2 regions of the Neorhizobium sp. 05N33 genome follow, and region 1 is predicted to be linked to the other one. Evidence: predicted binding sites of a transcription regulator. Region 1 holds the regulator's gene; the other holds the start of a gene.
What was found. Region 1 encodes PhoB, which activates phosphate uptake and scavenging genes when phosphate is short. Its sites were predicted from a motif close to TGTCATNNANCTGTCAT; they were not measured.
Positions count from the first base shown of each region.

Region 2: a site for PhoB is predicted at 2,440-2,456, ahead of phnC (phosphonate ABC transporter ATP-binding protein). Genes of this name have one in related genera too.

Region 1 covers NZ_JBFTNK010000002.1:349,342-356,605, reverse strand. The annotation lists gene pstC (phosphate ABC transporter permease subunit PstC) at 1-567, shown strand, start outside; gene pstA (phosphate ABC transporter permease PstA) at 564-1,883, shown strand; gene pstB (phosphate ABC transporter ATP-binding protein PstB) at 1,897-2,712, shown strand; gene phoU (phosphate signaling complex protein PhoU) at 2,758-3,471, shown strand; gene phoB (phosphate regulon transcriptional regulator PhoB) at 3,493-4,176, shown strand; gene AC1DLT_RS05975 (PACE efflux transporter) at 4,186-4,623, opposite strand; gene AC1DLT_RS05970 (GcrA family cell cycle regulator) at 4,809-5,345, opposite strand; gene AC1DLT_RS05965 (acetylornithine transaminase) at 5,754-6,950, shown strand; gene argF (ornithine carbamoyltransferase) at 7,005-7,264, shown strand, end outside.
Region 2 covers NZ_JBFTNK010000002.1:721,736-728,999, forward strand. The annotation lists gene AC1DLT_RS07970 (alpha-D-ribose 1-methylphosphonate 5-phosphate C-P-lyase PhnJ) at 1-59, shown strand, start outside; gene phnK (phosphonate C-P lyase system protein PhnK) at 289-1,065, shown strand; gene phnL (phosphonate C-P lyase system protein PhnL) at 1,078-1,788, shown strand; gene AC1DLT_RS07985 (DapH/DapD/GlmU-related protein) at 1,785-2,402, shown strand; gene phnC (phosphonate ABC transporter ATP-binding protein) at 2,517-3,374, shown strand; gene phnD (phosphonate ABC transporter substrate-binding protein) at 3,456-4,367, shown strand; gene phnE (phosphonate ABC transporter, permease protein PhnE) at 4,440-5,420, shown strand; gene phnE (phosphonate ABC transporter, permease protein PhnE) at 5,420-6,763, shown strand; gene AC1DLT_RS08010 (DUF1045 domain-containing protein) at 6,876-7,264, shown strand, end outside.

The sequences.
Region 1 (7,264 bases):
ACCATCGTCTACGGCTTCTTCGCCTTGACGACCATCGGACCGTTCCTGCGCGATATCTCTTCGCAGCTGAACGGCCTCGTCACCGGCGACTATGCCAACTTCATTCAGGCACAGAGCGTTCTGACCGCCGGCTTCGTCATGGGCATCATGCTGATCCCCTACGTCTCCTCGCTGTCCGACGATATCATCACGGCGGTGCCGCGTGCCCTGCGTGACGGCTCGCTCGGCCTCGGCGCCACCCGTTCGGAAACCATCAAGAAGGTCGTCCTGCCGGCCGCTCTGCCGGGCATCGTCGGCGCGCTCCTGATGACCGCATCGCGCGCCGTCGGCGAGACGATGATCGTCGTGCTTGCGGCCGGTGTTGCCGCCCGCCTGCAGATCAACCCTTTCGAGCCAATGACGACCGTGACCGTCAAGATCGTCAATCAGCTGACGGGTGACCTTGAGTTCACCTCGCCGCAGACCCTGGTTGCCTTCGCGCTGGGCATCACGCTTTTCGCCATCACGCTTTGCCTCAACATCTACGCGCTTTATATCGTGCGCAAATACCGGGAGCAGTACGAATGACCGATGTGGTTTCTCCCGCCGCCGGCATCTCCACGGCCAAGTCCGTCCGTCGCGATATCGGCATCAAGCGCCGTTACGCCGCCGAGCGTCGCTTCCGTGCCTATGGCATCGCCGCGCTTTCCTTCGGCATCATCTTCCTGATGCTTCTCCTGTGGTCGGTGGTCTCCAAGGGTTACACCGCCTTCCAGCAGACCATGATCACCATGCCGGTCGAGTTCTCGCAGCAGATCATCGACCCGCAGAACGAACGTGCCACCAATCCGCAGAAGCTGATGACGGCCAACTATCCGGTCGTCGCCCGCAATGCTCTCGCCAAGCTGCTCAACGTCAGCGTCGACGACCGTGTCGCCGCCCGCGCGGTCGGCCAGATGCTGTCCGATGGTGTCCGCGTTCAGCTGCGTGACCTGGTCATAGCCAATCCGGCGATCATCGGCACGACGCAGACGGTAAGACTGCTCGCTTCCGGCGATATCGACTCGGCCTACAAGGGCCAGATCGACCTCGACGTCAGCCAGGAAAACCGCAAGATCAACGACCAGCAGCTCGGCTGGATGAAGCAGCTCTCTGACAGCGGAGCCCTTGCCAAGCACTTTAACGGCGGCATTTTCGTCAACGGCGCATCGAGCCGTCCGGAAGCAGCTGGCGTCGGCGTCGCGCTCATCGGCTCGTTCTACATGATGCTGATCGTGCTTGTCCTGGCGCTACCGATCGGCGTCGCCGCTTCGATCTATCTCGAGGAATTTGCCCCGAAGAACAAGTTCACCGATCTGATCGAGGTGAACATCAACAATCTCGCGGCCGTTCCCTCGATCGTCTACGGTCTGCTCGGTCTGGCGGTGTTCGTCAACTTCATGGGCCTGCCGCGTTCCGCCTCCTTCGTCGGTGGTCTGGTGCTCACCCTCATGACGCTGCCGACGATCATCATCGCGACCCGCGCGGCACTGAAGGCAGTGCCGCCATCGATCCGTGCTGCCGCCCTCGGGCTCGGCGCCTCGAAGATGCAGACGATCTTCCACCATGTCCTGCCGCTTGCCATGCCGGGCATCCTGACCGGCACCATCATCGGCCTCGCCCATGCCCTTGGCGAAACCGCACCGCTGCTCCTGATCGGCATGGTGGCCTTCGTCGCCAACTATCCGACCACGCCGCTCGACCCGTCGACGGCGCTGCCGGTCCAGATCTACATGTGGGCGAACGAAGCTGAGCGCGCGTTCGTCGAGCGTACCTCGGGAGCAATCATCATCCTGCTCCTGTTTCTCATCCTAATGAATGTTGGCGCAATTCTCTTGCGGCGTCGCTTCGAGCGGCGCTGGTAGAAGGAGTATGACAATGAATATGATGTCAGAATCGGCAGTAGAAAAGGCGCTGGACCAAAAGATGAGCGATGCTTCCCACAAGATGATCGGTAAGGACGTTTCTGTTTATTACGGCGAAAAGCGTGCGCTTTTCGACGTGAACCTCAACGTCCGCGAAAACACTGTGACGGCTCTCATCGGTCCTTCCGGTTGCGGCAAGTCCACCTTCCTGCGCTGCCTCAACCGCATGAACGACACGATCGAGAATTGCCGCGTCACCGGCAAGATCACCCTCGACACGGACGATATCTACGACAATAACATCGACGTCGTGGAACTTCGCGCCCGCGTCGGCATGGTTTTCCAGAAGCCGAACCCGTTCCCGAAGACCATCTACGAAAACATTTCCTACGGTCCGCGCATCCACGGTCTTTCCAAGAACAAGGCCGACATGGATCAGATCGTCGAGGCGAGCCTGCAGCGCGCCGGCCTCTGGACCGAAGTCAAGGATCGCCTGCATGAATCCGGCACCGGCCTCTCCGGCGGTCAGCAGCAGCGTCTGTGCATCGCCCGCGCGATCGCCGTGTCGCCGGAAGTCATCCTCATGGACGAACCCTGCTCGGCTCTCGATCCGATCGCGACCGCCAAGGTTGAAGAACTCATCCATGAACTTCGTGCCAACTACACGATCGTCATCGTGACGCACTCGATGCAGCAGGCTGCCCGCGTCTCGCAGCGCACCGCCATGTTCCATCTCGGCCAGCTCGTCGAGGAGAACGACACCGACAAGATGTTCACCAATCCCGACGACCAGCGCACCCAGGATTACATCATGGGCCGTTTCGGCTGATCCAGTCGACTGTGCCGCCTGAAAATCAATTTTGAGGACTAGAAGATGGCATCGACCCATATCCTGTCGGCTTATGACGACGAACTGAAATACCTGAGCCGCCGTATCTCCGAAATGGGCGGCCTCGCCGAGCAGATGTGCTCGGACGCCGTGCGCGCGCTGGTCAATTCCGATGCCGCACTCGCCCAGAAGGTCATCTCCGACGACGTGATCCTCGATCACGCCGAGCGCGAGATCGGCGACAAGGCGATCATCACGATCGCCCGCCGCCAGCCGGTCGCAGCCGACCTTCGCGAGATCGTCGGTTCGCTGCGCATCGCCTCCGATCTGGAGCGCGTCGGCGACCTTGGCAAGAACACCGCCAAGCGCGTCATCGCGGTTCAGGGCACCGGCGTTCCGCGCAAGCTCGCCCGCGGCCTGGAGCATCTCTCCGATCTCGCCCTCGTGCAGCTCAAGGACGTCCTCGACGTCTATTCGACGCGTTCGGCGGAAAAGGCCGAGGCGATCCGCAGCCGCGACGAGGAAATCGACGCGATGTACACCTCGCTGTTCCGCGAGCTCCTCACCTACATGATGGAGGATCCGCGCAACATCACCACCTGCACGCATCTGCTGTTCTGCGCCAAGAATATCGAGCGTATCGGCGACCACGCCACCAACATCGCCGAGACCATCTACTACATGACGACGGGCGCCCAGCCGGAAGGCGACCGTCCGAAGGACGACTCGTCGAACACGCTCGGCGCGATCACCGAATAGAACTGACGGAGCAGGCCAAGAATGCTGCCGAAAATCGCTGTCGTAGAAGACGAAGAAGCGCTGAGCGTGCTTCTTCGTTACAATCTGGAAGCCGAGGGTTATGAGGTCGATACCGTTTTGCGGGGCGACGAAGCCGAAATTCGGCTTCAGGAGCGGGTACCGGACCTCCTGATCCTGGACTGGATGCTGCCCGGCGTTTCCGGCATCGAACTCTGCCGCCGGCTGCGCATGCGCCCGGAAACGGAGCGCCTGCCGATCATCATGCTGACGGCCCGCGGCGAGGAGAGCGAACGTGTTCGCGGCCTCGCCACCGGTGCCGACGACTATGTGGTGAAGCCCTTCTCGACGCCTGAACTGATGGCCCGCGTCAAGGCGATGCTTCGCCGCGCCCGTCCCGAGGTGCTCTCCAGCGTTCTCCGCTGCGGCGATATCGAACTCGACCGGGAAACTCATCGCGTTCACCGCAAGAGCCGCGAAGTGCGCCTTGGCCCGACCGAGTTCCGCCTGCTGGAATTCCTGATGGCCTCGCCCGGCCGCGTCTTTTCGCGGTCGCAGCTTCTGGACGGCGTCTGGGGTCACGACATCTATGTCGACGAACGCACCGTCGACGTGCATGTCGGGCGTCTCAGGAAGGCGCTCAACTTCTCCAATATGCAGGATGTCATCCGCACCGTCCGCGGCGCGGGTTATTCAATGGAATCCTGAGAGGCGGCTTTAAGCCGCCTCGGTCTGCCGCTGCCATTCCGGCAGCGGAAAAATCCGGTCGTAGGCCCAGTTGAACACGAAGGCATAGACCACGTAGAAGACCGCGAACGACACGTCCATCGTCAGCGCATGGACGAGGCTTATACCGAGATACCAGGCGATCAGCGGCAGAAGCGTGATCAGCAGTCCAAGTTCGAACAGCACCGCATGCGCCACGCGTATGGCGGTGTTTTTCTGCGTGCCGCCGGTAAAGCGCTGCATCAGGTGGTCGAAGCCGAGATTGTAGAGATAGTTCCAGCCAGTGGCGATCGTCGCGCTGCCGATGCCGACCACGCCGATATCGGCGGCCGGCATGCCGAAGGCGAAGGAGCCGAGTGGTGTGATGAGAGCAAGCCCGATCAGTTCGAAGCTGATGGCATGGCGGATACGGTCGCGTGTCGTGCGCATGATGACCTCCTGGGGTGCTTTCCGGGCCGTCCCGGAGTTTCTGCCCGAATGGGGGAGGTCGTCCTCACTGTCTTTCAGATAGGTGGAATGCCGATCCGGAGCAAGGCTTGGCCGGCATATCTGCCATACACAACAAAAAGCGGGCCTGAGCCCGCCTTCGATTTCGCCTCGTGTCGCGCCGCCGCTCAGACCCGAGCGGCAACCTTGCGGCGCTCGTTGACCGGCTGGTAGGCAAGCTTTGCGTGGTAACCGCAATAGGGCGATGCATCCGGGGATTCACAGCCGCAGAAGTGGAAGTCTTCCTTGAGCGGGTCGCCGACCGGCCATTTGCAGGTGCGCTCGGTGAGTTCCGTCAATGCAAGGCGGCGGGAGATCGGCACGACTACGTTGGAGGCGGGACGATATTCCATCTCCTGGTAGGGTTCGATCTCGATCTCTTCCTTGACCATCGTCGCGCCGACGGCGCGGGTAACGGTCCGGGTCGTGACCCGCGACGCATAGTTCGGAGCCCGCGGCGCCGATGTCGTGCGCTTGGCAGCCGATGCGCGGCCGGTCGCAACCGTACCGCCAGCTTTCGCCCGGCCCGGCAGGCTGAGACGATGCACCTTGCCGATCACGGCATTTCGGCTTACGCCACCAAGTTGTGCTGCGATCTGGCTGGCGCTCAGGCCCTCCGACCACAATCTTTTGAGCTTCTCGACACGCTCGTCTGTCCAGTTCATGCCCGTTCTCCGCCTTTGAACGTTGCTGGCATGCAGAATCCTTCCACCTTTGCTGCGAAAATCATTTCGCAGCACCCACTATATCTATGCTTGAGGTGACTAGTTCCGCCGCATGCAGTCTAGTAATTGATCATTAACCTAGTGTGAGGCTGACTCCGTGGCAAGAGTCGGAGGAATCTGCGGGATTCGATTTCGTGGTTTTCCCCAACTTGCTGTGATGGAGAGTCTTTTTTGTCACAGAAGCCAGCGCCTGTCGGGTTCCGGTCGTAACGCGCCTAAAACACCGAGCTTTGTTGACATTGACGGCCTAAACCCCGATAGTGCCCCCGCCGCCCAGTGGGCGGCATTTTTGGTTTTTCTGGCCGGTTTTGTCGGCCTTTTTTGACTGCCTAGAGGAGTGATGTCGCCATGGCTGAAGCCGCGCTTTTCGACACGTTTGCCCGGGCTCCGCTGCGTTTTGAACGCGGCGAGGGCGTATGGCTTGTGACGGAAAGTGGAGAGCGATATCTCGACTTCGGCGCGGGCATCGCCGTCAATTCGCTCGGTTATGGCCACCCGCATCTCGTCGGCGCGCTGAAGGCGCAGGCCGACAAGGTCTGGCACACGTCCAACCTCTTCGAGCAGCCCGGCCAGGAGACGCTGTCGCGCCGCCTCGCCGACAACTCTTTCGCGGATAAGGTGTTTTTCACCAATTCCGGTGCGGAGGCGCTCGAATGCGCCATCAAGACCGCGCGCCGCTACCAGTTCGTGAAGGGCCATCCGGAACGCTTCCACATCGTCACCTTCGAGGGCGCCTTCCATGGCCGCACGTTGGCGACCATCGCTGCGGGCGGCCAGGCGAAATATCTCGAAGGTTTCGGCCCCAAGGTCGAAGGCTTCGATCAGGTGCCGTTCGGCGATATGGACGCTTTGAAGGCTGCGATCACCGATGCGACCGCGGCGATCCTCATCGAGCCGATCCAGGGCGAGGGCGGCATCCGGCCGGTTCCAAAGGAATTCTTGGCTGCGCTGCGGCAGATCTGCGACGACAACGGCCTGCTGTTGATCTTCGACGAGGTCCAGACCGGCGTCGGCCGCACCGGCAAACTGTTCGCCTATGAATGGACGGGCGTTTCGCCCGACATCATGGCGCTCGCCAAGGGCATCGGCGGCGGGTTCCCGCTCGGGGCCTGCCTTGCCACGGCGGAAGCTGCGTCCGGTATGACAGCCGGCACCCACGGCACCACCTACGGCGGCAACCCTCTGGCCATGGCGGTCGGCAATGCCGTGCTCGACGTGATCCTGGGGGACGGCTTCCTGGAAAATGTCCGCGACGTCACGTTGGTCTTGCGGCAGGGGCTAGCCAGCCTAAAGGATCGTTTCCCCAGCGTCATCGAGGATATCCGCGGCGAAGGCCTGCTGCTCGGCGTGAAGGCCAAGGTGCCGGCGGGCGACTTGGTTGCCGCCATGCGCGGCGAACATATGCTGGCCGTTCCGGCCGGTGACAACGTGGTGCGTCTCCTGCCACCGCTCACAGTCACGGCGGAGGAAGCTCGCGAGGGTCTCTCCCGCATCGAGAAAGCGGCGGAAAAGCTCTCCGCCTCGGAAATGAAGAAATCGGCCTGAGCGGGCAAAAAGGGGGATGCCGTTGTAGGTTTCCCACGTCACAGGGAACATCACATGGCATCTCCCAAGCATTTCCTCGATCTTTCCGCCGTTTCCCCGGCTGATCTGCGCAGCATTCTCGACGACGCGAAAATCCGCAAGCAGGCCACCAAGGCCGGGACGGCGGAAAAGCCGCTGGCCGGCAAGATGCTGGCGATGATCTTTGAAAAGCCTTCCACCCGCACCCGCGTATCCTTCGATGTCGGCATGCGCCAACTCGGTGGCGAGACGCTGTTCCTGTCGGGCACCGAAATGCAGCTCGGCCGCGCCGAGAC
Region 2 (7,264 bases), 370 kb from region 1:
GCCGCGAACACGGCCATGCCGGCGCTCTGCTGGCACCCGTCAATGAGGCAGCTGAATGACACTGGTTGTGGCTTACCCCCCTCTGTCCTGCCGGACATCTCCCCCTCAAGGGGGGAGATTGGATAGACACGCCCGCTCGATCCCTCTTGAAGACACCGCTTATCGAACTGCCCGATCCCATTTGGGGCTGAGGCTTACCCGCTTGCCGATCTCCCCCCTTGAGGGGGAGATGTCCGGCAGGACAGAGGGGGGTGAACCCCACGCGCCGACATTCAAGGACAAAACGCCATGACCGACACCCCTCTTCTCAAAGTCAGCGGCGTCTCGAAATTCTATGGCAGCCGGATCGGCTGCAAGGATGTTTCCTTCGATCTGTGGCCGGGCGAAGTGCTTGCCATCGTCGGTGAATCCGGCTCCGGCAAGACGACGCTGCTCAACTGCCTGTCGACCCGGCTGATGCCGACGGCCGGCAGTGTCGAATACCGGATGCGCGACGGCAATTTCCGCGACCTCTACCATATGAGCGAGGCCGAGCGACGCTTCCTGATGCGCACCGACTGGGGCTTCGTGCACCAGAACCCGGCCGACGGCCTGCGGATGACGGTTTCGGCCGGCGCCAATGTCGGCGAGCGGCTGATGGCCGTCGGCGACCGGCATTACGGCAAGATCCGCGAGACGGCGAGCGACTGGCTGACCCGCGTCGAAATCGGCACCGACCGCATCGACGATCAGCCGCGCGCCTTTTCCGGCGGGATGCGCCAGCGCCTGCAGATCGCCCGCAACCTCGTCACCGGCCCGCGCCTCGTGTTCATGGACGAGCCGACCGGCGGCCTCGACGTCTCGGTCCAGGCTCGCCTGCTCGATCTCGTGCGCGGCCTCGTCAACGATCTCGGCCTGTCGGCGATCGTCGTCACCCACGATCTTGCGGTCGCCCGCCTCCTGTCCCACCGGATGATGGTGATGAAGGACGGCTATGTGATCGAGCACGGGCTGACGGACCGGGTGCTCGACGATCCGCGCGAGCCTTATACCCAGCTTCTCGTCTCTTCCATTCTTCAGGTCTGAGGAAAAACGATCATGGCAACTCCCCTCGTCGTTTCCGAGGTCTTCAAGAGCTTCACCATGCATCTGCGCGATGGCATCAAGCTGCCGGTCGTCAACGATGTGAACTTTTCCGTCGCGAGCGGCGAATGCGTCGTGCTCGGCGGCCCGTCAGGCATCGGCAAGAGCTCGATCCTGAAGATGCTCTATGGCAACTATGCCGTCGATGCCGGCCAGATCCTTGTCGATCACAAGGACCGGCTCGTCGATATCGCTCGTGCCGATCCGCGCACCGTGCTCGACGTGCGCCGCCATACGCTCGGTTATGTCAGCCAGTTCCTGCGCACCGTGCCGCGGGTCTCCGCGCTCGACGTGGTCGCCGAACCGCTCGTCGCCCGCGGTATCCCGGCAGTGGAAGCGCGCGGCAAGGCGGCCGAGCTGCTGGGCAAGCTCAACCTGCCGCAGGAGCTCTGGACCCTGCCGCCCGCGACGTTTTCGGGTGGCGAACAGCAGCGGGTCAACATCGCCCGCGGTTTCATCACCAGCCACCGTATCCTGCTCCTCGACGAGCCGACCGCTTCGCTCGACGCCATCAACCGCCGCGTCGTCGTGGACATGATCGCGGACAAGAAACGCGAGGGCGTCGCCCTTCTCGGCATCTTCCACGACGAGGAAGTGCGCGAGGCGGTGGCAGACCGCGTTCTCGACGTCTCCCAATTTTCTCCGCGAAAGGCAGTCGCCGCATGAGCGTCAAGGTGGGGCTCGAGCCCGCAATCCACGAAACGGCAAATGTCAGCAATTCCACGCTCGGCCCGTATACGGAAGTTTCCGAGCGCTGCCGCATCAGCGAGGCCGAGATCGGCGCCTATTCCTACATCATGCAGGACGGCTCGATCTGGTGTGCGACGATCGGCAAGTTCGTCAACATGGCGGCCTCGGTGCGCATCAACGCCACCAACCACCCGACCTGGCGGGCGACGCTGCATCATTTCACCTATCGCGCCGCCAACTACTGGGACGACGCGGAAGACGAAAAGAGCTTCTTCGAATGGCGGCGCGACCATCGCGTCACCATCGGCCATGACGTATGGATCGGCCATGGCGCCACGGTGCTGCCGGGCGTCACTGTCGGCAACGGCGCTGTGATCGGCGCCGGTGCGGTCGTCTCGAAGGACGTCGCGCCCTATACGATCGTCGGCGGCGTGCCGGCGAAACTCATCCGCGAACGTTTCACAAAAGCGGTCGGCGAGGCGATGGACCGGCTTGCCTGGTGGGACTGGGATCACCTGAAACTGAGAGGTGCTCTCGATGATTTCCGGGCACTTTCGGCAGAGGAATTCGTGTCCCGTCATGCCACGTAACGGAAGCGTGACGGGCACTTTCGGAATATAATAAAATCGACATAAAACCGACATTCAGACTTCATCAACCATCGCTATCGAGCACTCAGAAAAAGGCTGAATTGGCGAGAGAGCATGAAGTTCGAGTTGAGGGACATCACCCGCCGTTTCGGCGACCGTATCGCGGTGAGCGCCGTGAACGTCGAGATTCCCCAAGGCCAGATGGTCGGCATCATCGGCCGCTCCGGCGCCGGCAAATCGACCCTGCTGCGCATGATCAACCGTCTGCAGGAGCCCAGTTCCGGCTCCATCTACTTCAACGGCGCCGAAGTCTCCTCCCTCAAGGGCCGGGCATTGCGCAACTGGCAGCGCGACTGCGCGATGATCTTCCAGCAGTTCAACCTGGTGCCGCGCCTCGACGTGATGACCAATGTGCTGCTCGGCCGTCTCAATCACCGTTCGACGACCATGAGCCTCTTGAAAATCTTCAGCCGTGACGAGCGCGTCATGGCGATGGCGGCGCTCGAGCGGCTCGGCATCGAACAGACGGCGTTGCAGGCTGCCGGAACATTGTCGGGCGGACAGCAACAGCGCGTGGCGATTGCCCGTGCGCTGGTGCAGGCGCCGAAAATGATGCTCGCCGACGAGCCGATCGCCTCGCTCGATCCGCTCAATGCCAAGATCGTCATGGACGCGTTACGCGACATCAACGAGCGCGAAGGCATCACTGTCATCACCAATCTGCACACGCTCGACACTGCCCGCAGCTATTGCGAACGGATTATCGGCATGGCGGGCGGCCGCGTCGTCTTCGACGGACCGCCGCAGGAGCTCAATGCCAATGCGGTGCGCGAGATCTACGGCTCCGACAGGGATGGCGCCGGGATCGACGAGACGATGACGTCGACCAGCCTCGCCTCCACCCGTCGCGGCGAGGCTCCGGTCGTGATCGACACATCCGGCATGATGGCCGAAGCCGCCGCCATGCGCTGACCCGTTTCCGGCTGCCGACCCGCGGCCGGAAGACTGACGCCCTTTCCGGGTTGACCACCCCAATCACCAAAGGAGACTTCCATGTCTGCATTCCGCAAGATCCTGATGGCGACGATCGCCATCGCTGCCGTCGCCGGCCAGGCCCACGCCCAGAGCGCACCCGTTCTGCGCATCGGCCTCGATGGCGGCGAAAACGAAGCCGACCAGGTTCGCCGCACCGAATGCGTCAAGCCGGGCCTGATCGCCGCGACCGGCGCTTCGGACGTCAAGCTTTTCCCGTCGCCGAACTATAACGGCGTCATCCAAGGCCTGCTCGGCGGCACGATCGACCTCGCCGTCATGGGTGCATCCTCCTACGCTTCGATCTACATCAAGGACCCGAACGCCGTTACCCCGGTCCTGACAACCAAACAGGCCGACGGTTCGACCGGCTACTACTCGATCATGGTTGCCCGCAAAGATTCGGGCATCAAGACGCTCGCCGATGCCAAGGGCAAGAAGATCGGCTTTGCCGATCCGGACTCGACCTCCGGTTACCTCGTACCTAACGTCTCCCTGCCGAAGGACATCGGCATGCCGGTCAAGCAGTACTTCTCCGAAACCGGTTTCGGCGGCGGCCACGAGAACCTCGTTCTCGGCATTCTCGACAAGAAGTTTGACGTCGGCACCACCTTCGGTTCGGCTGTCGGCGACTGGGCGCAGGGCTACTCGTCCGGCAACCTGCACATCATGGTCACTAAGGGCCTGCTCGACATGGACGACATCGTCCAGGTCTGGAAGTCCCCGCTCATCCCGAACGGCCCGCTGATGGTTTCCAACAAGCTTTCGGACGACATGAAGAAGAAGGTGACCGCCTACTTCGCCGAACTGCCGAAGAAGGACAAGGCCTGCTTCGAGAGCTTCARGGGCGGCGGTTACGTCGATTGGTCGCCGGTCGACCAGAAGTTCTACCAGACCATCATCGACGCTCGTAAGGCCGTCATCGGCGGCTGATCCAACGTCTGATCAATATCTTGGCGGCGGCATCATGACGATGCCGCCGCTCGTTCAACAAGGATGCCCAGAATGGCGCACGTGGCCGAACCCGCTCAACTCAGCGGGCTGCAGGAAAGCTCCCGCACCATCCTCGACCATTATCAGCAACAGGTGCGGACCCGGCGGATCTATACCGTCGTCTCCATAGTGGTTTTCCTGATCGTGCTCGCTGCGTCGCTGGATTTCGCCAACGAAGCCAATTCCGGCAAGTTCTTCGAACGCCTTCCGTATTTCTTCGACTTCATCAAGAGCTTCGTGCCGAACAGCCCGCTGGAGATCTTCCGCGCCATGTTCGACCTGCCGTCGCCCTATGCGGACGGCTCGATCAAGTTCGACTATACGAGCGATCGCGTCTGGATCACCGACAGCTTCTACATTCCGAACTTCTTCTACCAGCTCGCCATTACCCTCAATATCGCGATCGTTTCGACCATTCTCGGTTCGACCGGCGCCTTCCTGCTCTGCTTCTTCGCCTCTTCCAACCTCGTCGGCTCGCGGGCAGTGCGTTGGGGAGTGCGGCGGATCATGGAAATCATGCGCGCCTTCCCGGAGATCGTCATCGCCGGCCTTCTCGCCGCCATCCTGTCGATCGGTCCGATCGCGGCGATCATCGCGGTCTCCTTCCACACCATCGGCGCGCTCGGAAAGCTGTTCTTCGAAGTGGTCGAGAATGCCGGCATGAGGCCGGACGAGGGCCTGCGGGCCTCGGGCGCCAGCTGGCTGGAGCGCGTCCGTTTCGCGATCCTGCCGCAGGTCCTGCCGAATTTCGTGTCCTACACGCTGCTGCGCACCGAGATCAACGTGCGAGCCTCGACCATTATCGGCGCCGTCGGCGGCGGCGGCATCGGCGAGGTGTTCAGCCTGTCGATCGGCCGCGACCACGCCGCCAAGACCTATGCGATCATCATTCTACTTCTGATTACGGTCATCTGCGTCGACCAGTTCTCGGCCTGGCTGCGCCGCCGGCTGATCGGCAAGCAATCGTTCGAATTCGGCCGGGGAGCTGCCTGATGTCCAATCTCGCCGTCAATGCCGCCGATCGCGAACGCCTGCTCACCGCCTATCCGGAAGTCTTTCACCGCAGCTTCATGCAGCGCTGGGGCCTGGCGATCGCCGCCGTTGCGGTCTTCGTTTACCTCGCCTTCTGCTTTTCCTTCTTCAACGTCATCCCGACCTTCGTGAACGGCAACTGGGACCGCGCGGCGATCTACATCCAGGACTGGTATTCCTGGCGGGCCCAGCCGCGCCTGCGCTTTCAGAACGGCCAGGTCGTGCCGCAATGGACGAGCCGCCGCCAATATCCCGAGGGTGCGACGATCGACTGGCTGAAGCCGACCTCGAACGGCGGCTACACGGTCCTCTTCGGCGGTGAAAACCGGCTTGAAGTCACCCCGAGCCAGATCGACGTCTATATCGACGGCAAATTCTATCCCGTTGCGATCAACGGCGACCGCGCGTCTCTGCCGGCAGGTGCGCCGGCGCGGATGGAGCAGGACGACAACAAGGTCAATGTCCGGTTCGGTTTTGCCGGCCAGGCGGAAATCCGCAGCAACCAGGTCTATATCCAGCGGCGTTTTCTCGGCTGGGCGAATTTTTTCTTCGACACGCACTCGCCGTTCTGGGGCCGCAGCTTCACCGATATCGCCGGGCTTATGTTCTTCGGCGAACGGCTCGATCCGGCTCAATCCAATGCCTCGCTGGCGCTCGACAACTTCCTGAACAATGGCAGCTGGCAGCACGGCGATATTCTCTCCAAGCTAATGCAGACGCTGGTCATGGCCTTTGTCGGCACGCTGTTTGCCACCCTCGTCGCCTTCCCGCTCGCCTTCGTCGCGGCGCGCAATATCACCACAAGCCGGCCGATGAACTGGGGGATGAAGCGCTTCTTCGACTTTCTGCGCTCCATCGACATGCTGATCTGGGCCTTGTTCTTCACCCGCGCCTTCGGCCCGGGGCCGTTGCCGGGGATCGCCGCCATCTTCTTCACGGACACCGGCGCGCTCGGCAAGGTCTATTCGGAAGCGCTGGAGAATGTCGACGACAAGCAGCGCGAGGGCGTCAAGTCGGTGGGGGCCGCACCGGTCATCGTGCAGCGCTACGGCGTCGTGCCGCAGGTGCTGCCTATTTTCATCTCGCAATCGCTGTATTTCTGGGAGTCCAACACCCGCTCGGCGACTGTCATCGGCGCCGTCGGCGCAGGCGGAATCGGTCTCAAGCTGCTCGAATCCATGAAGACCAATGCCGACTGGGATAAGGTCGCCTACATGGTCCTGCTGATCCTTCTCGTGGTCTTCGTCTTCGACAACCTCTCGAATGCGCTGCGTTCGCGGGTCATGGGCAAAAAGGGTCACTGACCGGCCGGATTATCATCATTCTGTCACGGAAATCTTTTAGCCGAAGGTCCTGTTTCGCCGGCCGGTAGACAGCTAAGGTCAGCCGGCCTTCTCCTGATTCCGGAATCCCGTTTTGCGCTACGCTCTCTATTTTTCGCCCGCCGAAAACCATCCGCTGACGAAGGCGGCAGCGCGTTGGCTCGGCCGTGACGCCTTTACCGCCGAGACGTTTCCGACGCCTGATGTCGAAGGCCTGTCCCGCGACACCGTCCATGAACTGACTGCCGATCCGCGCCGCTATGCCTTTCATGCGACGCTCAAGGCGCCGTTCGAACTGCATCCCGACCGGACGGAGGCCGAGCTCATCGATGCCGCCGAACGCTTTGCCGCAGAGACCACGGAGTTCGACATCCCGAACGTCATCGTCGGCCAGCTGGGGCGGTTCTTCGCGCTGGTGCCTGACACGATTTATCCGGAGCTCCAGTATTTCGCCGGACGCGTCGTCGAAGAGTTCGAACATTT